2 linked regions of the Rhodobacter capsulatus SB 1003 genome follow. The protein of the gene in region 2 interacts with the protein of the main gene of each other region in a pairwise test. Links are inferred from orthologs where the notes say so. Each region holds a gene or a part of one and is shown on either strand. Other genes may lie near its edges.

Evidence for each region. Proteins that work in one complex are often made in the same cells at the same time.
Region 1: the proteins of gyrA (region 2) and gyrB interact in binary tests that used the Escherichia coli proteins (3 or more experiments, as listed by UniProt). The link is inferred for Rhodobacter capsulatus SB 1003 from one-to-one orthologs.

The regions. Positions count from the first base shown.
Region 1 is NC_014034.1:3,734-6,871, forward strand. What follows is about bases 58-3,124. They hold gyrB (DNA topoisomerase (ATP-hydrolyzing) subunit B), read left to right. Parts: upstream 58-399; coding sequence 400-2,850; downstream 2,851-3,124. Other genes in these bases: recF (DNA replication/repair protein RecF), read left to right, coding at 58-318; RCAP_RS00025 (flavin reductase family protein), read left to right, coding at 2,884-3,124. In the rest of the region: more of recF, read left to right, coding at 1-57; more of RCAP_RS00025, read left to right, coding at 3,125-3,138. UniProt on the Escherichia coli protein: DNA gyrase negatively supercoils closed circular double-stranded DNA in an ATP-dependent manner to maintain chromosomes in an underwound state.
Region 2 is NC_014034.1:2,127,395-2,130,710, forward strand. What follows is about bases 57-3,301. They hold gyrA (DNA gyrase subunit A), read right to left. Parts: upstream 2,909-3,301; coding sequence 257-2,908; downstream 57-256. Other genes in these bases: RCAP_RS09755 (hypothetical protein), read right to left, coding at 57-227; RCAP_RS09765 (disulfide bond formation protein B), read right to left, coding at 3,159-3,301. In the rest of the region: more of RCAP_RS09755, read right to left, coding at 1-56; more of RCAP_RS09765, read right to left, coding at 3,302-3,316. UniProt on the Escherichia coli protein: A type II topoisomerase that negatively supercoils closed circular double-stranded (ds) DNA in an ATP-dependent manner to maintain chromosomes in an underwound state.

The DNA.
Region 1 (3,138 bases), 2.1 Mb from region 2 along the record:
ACGGCAGTCTACGCGGAAAAGGCGATCCCGGCCGATCAATGCTCGACCGGCGAGCAAAAGGCGCTTCTGATTTCGCTTCTGCTGGCCAATGCCCGGGCGCTGGCCGGGGAAAATACCGTGCTGCTTCTGGACGAGGTCGCCGCGCATCTCGATGCCGGGCGGCGGGCGGCGCTTTATGACGAAATCTGCGCCCTGCCCGCGCAGGTGCTGATGACCGGCACCGGAGCCGAGCTTTTCGACAGCTTGGGCGAGCGGGGCCGTTATTGGCAGGTGACCGAGGTCGCGGGAACCTCGGAACTGGTGGAAAGCCGCCCCTGAAACGCTGAATATTGTGCCCAAGGCGTGACATTGCCTGGCCGAAACTCTATAAGTCCGCAACGAAAAGCAGGATAGGCGCGGATGACCGAAACCCCGAAGAACAAAGCCGAATATGGCGCGGAGTCGATCAAGGTCCTGAAGGGCCTCGAAGCGGTGCGCAAACGCCCCGGCATGTATATCGGCGACACCGACGACGGCTCGGGCCTGCATCACATGGTCTATGAGGTCGTCGACAACGGCATCGACGAGGCCCTGGCGGGCCATGCGAATTACGTTGCGGTGAAGATCCACGCCGACAGCTCGGTTTCGGTGCGCGACAACGGCCGCGGCATCCCGGTCGACATCCACCCCGAAGAGGGTGTCTCGGCGGCCGAGGTCATCATGACCCAGCTGCATGCGGGCGGCAAATTCAACAACACCGACGAGGGCGGCAACGCCTACAAGGTCTCGGGCGGGTTGCACGGCGTCGGCGTTTCGGTGGTGAACGCGCTCTCGGACTGGCTGGAGCTGAAGGTCTGGCGCAATGACAAGGTCTATTTCGCCCGGTTCGAAAAGGGCGATTGCGTGGTTCATGTCCACGAGATCGGCGAGGCCCCGGGCGAAAAGGGCACCGAGGTCCGGTTCATGGCGTCGGCCAAGACCACCGACCCCGAGGGGACGTTCTCGAACCTCGATTACGTCTTCAAGACGCTGGAAACCCGGCTGCGGGAACTGGCCTTCCTGAATTCCGGCGTGCGGATCATTCTGGAAGATGAACGCCCCGCGGAACCGCTGCGCAGCGAGCTGCATTACGAGGGCGGCGTTCGGGAATTCGTCAAATACCTCGACCGGTCGAAAACCGCGGTGATGCCCGATCCGATCTACATGGTCGGCGAGGTCCGCGGCATCGGTGTCGAAGTGGCGATGTGGTGGAATGACAGCTATCACGAGACCGTGCTGCCCTTCACCAACAACATCCCGCAGCGCGATGGCGGCACCCATCTGGCGGGCTTTCGCGGCGCGCTGACCCGGACGATCACCAAATATGCGCAAGACAGCGGCATCGCGAAGCGGGAAAAGATCGATTTCACCGGCGATGACGCCCGCGAAGGCCTGACCTGCGTTCTGTCGGTCAAGGTGCCCGATCCGAAATTCTCCAGCCAGACCAAGGACAAGCTGGTCTCCTCCGAGGTCCGTCCGGCGGTCGAGAATCTGGTGAACGAGAAGCTTGCGGAATGGTTCGAGGAGCACCCGACCGAAGCCAAGGGCATCGTCGGCAAGATCATCGAAGCCGCGCTGGCCCGCGAAGCCGCCCGCAAGGCCCGCGAACTGACCCGGCGCAAGACCGCGATGGATGTGGCCTCCCTGCCCGGCAAGCTGGCCGATTGTCAGGAAAAGGACCCCGCGCTGAGCGAAGTCTTCCTGGTCGAAGGGGATTCGGCCGGTGGCTCGGCCAAGCAGGGACGCGAGCGGAAGAACCAGGCCGTGCTGCCCCTGCGCGGCAAGATCCTGAACGTGGAACGGGCGCGGTTCGACCGGATGCTGTCCTCGGACCAGATCGGCACGCTGATCACCGCGCTTGGGACGGGCATCGGTCGCGACGAGTTCAACATCGCGAAGCTGCGCTACCACAAGATCGTCATCATGACCGATGCCGACGTCGACGGCGCCCATATCCGCACGCTGCTTCTGACCTTCTTCTTCCGGCAGATGCCGGAGCTGATCGAGCATGGCTATCTTTATATCGCGCAGCCGCCGCTTTACAAAGTCGCCCGCGGCAAATCCGAGGTTTACCTGAAGGATCAGGCCGCCTTGGAAGATTACCTTGTGCATCAAGGGGTTGAAGGGGCGATTCTGCGGCTGGGCGACGGCACCGACATCATCGGCGCCGATCTGACCCGTCTGGTCGAGGAAGCGCGGCAGGTGCGGCGCATCCTGCAGGCCTTCCCGACGCATTATCCGCAACGCATCCTGGAACAGGCGGCGATTGCCGGGGCGCTGCTGCCCGGCCGGATCGATGCCGATGCGCAGGGCGTGGCCGATGAACTTTCGGCGCGGCTCGATCTGATCGCGCTCGAATATGAACGCGGCTGGATGGGGCGGCCGACGCAGGATCACGGGCTGCGGATGTCGCGCATCCTGCGCGGCGTCGAAGAGGTGCGCACGCTCGATGGCCCGGTGCTGCGCTCTGGCGAGGCGCGGCGGCTGTCGCAATTCACCACCAGCCTGCAGGAAAGCTATCGCGCCCCCGCCCGGCTGATCCGCAAGGACCGCGAGCAGTTCATCCATGGCCCGCTCGATCTTTTGACGGCGATCCTGCAGGAGGGCGAAAAGGGCCTGACGCTGCAGCGCTACAAGGGGCTGGGCGAGATGAACCCGGAACAGCTGTGGGAAACCACGCTTGATCCCGCGGCGCGGACGCTGTTGCAGGTGCGCGTCGATGACGTGGCCGAGGCCGAGGACATCTTCTCGAAACTGATGGGCGATGTGGTGGAACCGCGGCGCGAATTCATCCAGCAAAACGCGCTGAGCGTGGAAAACCTCGATTTCTGAGGCCCCTCCGGGCCGCGACGCAAGGGGATTATCATGACCGAGAGCGACCGGACCGACGCGACCCTCGGCGGGATCGAAGGGCATCTGCCCGACCCCGCGGATCCGCGGCTTCTGCGCGATGCGCTGGGCCGCTTTGCCACCGGGGTGGCGCTGGTCACCGCCTGCGACGCCGATGACGGCAGTCCGATCGCGATTGTCGTCAATTCCTTTGCCTCGGTCTCGCTCGATCCGCCGCTGGTGCTCTGGTCGGTGGCCTGCAGTTCGATGCGGCACCGGCATTTCACCGCC
Region 2 (3,316 bases):
TTGCTGTTGGTGAAATGGTGCTGCGCCACGTCCAGCTGCGCGGCAAAGCCCGGGGTGAAGCCATATTCCACCGCGCCTTCGAGCGCGAGATTGTTCTTGTGCCGCTGCTGGCCCTCGGCCAGCCCCGACCAGGTGAAGCCCAGTTCCGCCCCGCGCACCGAACCTTCGGCCAGCGCGGCGACGGGAAGCAGCGCCGCAACCAGCGCCAGAGGGACAATCTTGTGCATCTTCAACCTCATGGAGTTTGTTCTTGGTCTTACGCTTCGGCCTCGTCATCGCCCGGATCGGCCACACGGGCGACCGAGACGACCTCTTCTTCGGCGCCGGTGTTGAACACCTTCACCCCCCCGGCCGCGCGGGAGCGGAAGGAGATCCCCGCCACCGGGCAGCGGATCGATTGCCCGGTCGAGGTCGCCAGCATCACCTGATCGGTCGGCTCGACCGGGAAGGAGGCCACCAGCGCCCCGCCCCGCATCGACTTTTCAAAGGCCGTCACGCCCTGACCGCCGCGGCCGCGCACCGGATAGCTGTGGCTGGAGGAAATCTTGCCCAGACCCTTGGCGGTGATCGTCAGGATCAGATCCTGCGCCGCCAGCATTTCGGCATAACGGGCATCCGACAGCACGCCTTCGCCGCCCTCGGCCTCATCCTCGGCATCGCGGTCGGTCTCGGCCTCGTCCTCGGTCTCGCCGCCCAGTTCCGCGCGGTAGCGCTTGACAAAGGCGTCGCGTTCCCAGGGTTCGGCCTCGAAATGGCGAATGACCGACATCGAGACGACCTTGTCCCCCTCGGCCAGCCGCACCCCGCGCACGCCGGTCGAAGAGCGGCCCTTGAAGATCCGCACCTCGGGCACCGGGAAGCGGATGGCCCGGCCGGACGCCGTCACCAGCATGATGTCGTCCTCCTCGTGGCACATCCGGGTGTCCACCAGCGTCACGCCTTCGGGCAGTTCCATCGCCCGCTTGCCGTTTTTCATCACCTTGGCGAAATCGGAGAGCGCATTCCTGCGCACGTCGCCGTCCGAAGTGGCGAAGAAGACCTGGAAATCGTCCCAGGTTTCCTCGGGCTCGTCGACCGGCATCAGCGAGGCGACGCTGACGCCCTGCGGGATCGGCAGGATGTTGACGATCGCCTTGCCCTTCGAGGTCCGCCCCGCCAGCGGCAGGCGCCAGCATTTCAAGGAATAGACCATGCCGTCGGTGGTGAAGAACAACAGCTGCGTATGGGTGTTGGCGACGAAAAGCGTGGTGACGACATCGTCTTCCTTGGTCGCCATCGAGGCGAGCCCCTTGCCGCCGCGGCGCTGAGCGCGGAATTCGGCCAGGGGCGTGCGCTTGATGTAGCCGCCCGAGGTGATGGTCACCACCATGTCCTCGCGCTCGATCAGGTCTTCGTCGTCGAGGTCCCCGGCCCAGTCGACAATCTCGGTGCGGCGCGGCACGGCATGGGCGGCGCGGACCTCGCGCAGCTCGGTCGCGATGATCGCCATGATCCGCTCGCGCGAGGCGAGGATGGCCAGATAATCGCGGATCTTGCCCGCAAGCTCGGCCAGCTCGTCGGTGACTTCCTGCACCCCCATCGCGGTCAGCCGCTGCAGCCGCAGGTCCAGAATGGCGCGGGCCTGAACTTCCGACAGGTTGTAGGTGCCGTCGTCATTGACCGGATGCAGCGGATCATCGATCAGCCGGAGATATTCGACGATCTCATGCGCGGGCCAGCGCCGTTCCATCAGCCGGTCGCGGGCCTCTGCCGGGTCTTTCGACGACCGGATCGTGGCGACGACCTCATCGACGTTCGAGACGGCGACGGCCAGACCGCAGAGGATATGGCTGCGCTCGCGCGCCTTGCGCAGCTCGTAAGCGGTGCGCCGCGCCACAACTTCCTCGCGGAAGGCGATGAAATGGCTCAGGAAATCGCGAAGCGTCAGCTGTTCCGGCCGCCCCCCGTTCAAGGCCAGCATGTTGCAGCCGAACGAGGTCTGCAGCGGCGTGAAGCGGTAAAGCTGGTTCAGCACCACATCGGCCGTCGCGTCGCGCTTGAGTTCGATCACTACCCGCACGCCGACGCGGTCGCTTTCGTCGGCGATCGAGGCGATGCCCTCCAGCTTCTTCTCGCGCACCAGATCGGCCATCTTCTCGATCATCGTCGCCTTGTTCACCTGATAGGGAATCTCGTCGATGATGATGGCGAAACGATCCTTGCGGATCTCCTCGATCCGGGTCTTGGCGCGGATGATGACGGACCCGCGGCCCTCCAGATAGGCCTTGCGGGCGCCGCCGCGGCCCATGATCTGCGCGCCGGTCGGGAAATCCGGGCCGGGCACATAGTCCATCAGCGCTTCCGAACTCAGATCCGGGTTTTCGATCAGGGCGAGCGTCGCATCGATCACCTCGCCCAGATTGTGCGGCGGAATGTTCGTCGCCATGCCGACGGCGATGCCGCCCGCACCATTGACCAGCATGTTCGGGAACCGCGCCGGAAGCACCGTCGGTTCCTTGTCCTTGCCGTCGTAGTTGTCCTGAAAATCGACCGTGTCCTTCTCGATATCGGCCAGCAGGAAGGCGGCGGGCTTGTCCATCCGCACTTCGGTGTAGCGCATCGCCGCGGCGCTGTCGCCGTCCATCGAGCCGAAGTTGCCCTGACCATCGAGCAGCGGCAGCGACATCGAGAAGTCCTGCGCCATCCGCACCAGCGCGTCATAGATCGCCGCGTCGCCATGCGGGTGGTATTTCCCCATCACGTCGCCCACCGGACGCGCCGATTTGCGATAGGGCTTGTCATGCGTGTTGCCGGTTTCATGCATCGCATAAAGGATGCGCCGGTGCGCGGGCTTGAGCCCGTCGCGCAGGTCGGGAATGGCGCGGGACACGATCACGCTCATCGCGTAATCGAGGTAAGCGGTCTTCATTTCCTCGGCGATGGAAACCACCGGGCCCGCATGGTGGGCACGTTTCGGGGTGTCGCCGGAGGGGTCCGTGGGGTCGATGATATCGGTCACGCGGGGCTTCTTCTGCCAGATTTTGTTGTGCCGCCTTATATCGCAACCCATGGCTTGGGTGCAACGGCGAATGGTCTGTCCGGGGGGAAAGGGCGGAATTTGCGTCTTTGGACCAGGAAGAAACGGCGGCTTCTTCCTGGCTCAAACAGGCCCCGGGCGCTCAGCGCCGGGCGCGGCGGTCGCTCAGGAAGGCCGCGATCCAGAGCCCCGCGAAGATCAGCGAGAGGGCCGCGTTCAGGTTCGGCATGGTGATGCCCAGGACCTGCCAGGCGATCTCGTCGCAGCGCACCAGCGGCGCGGCCGAGATCTGCGCCATCA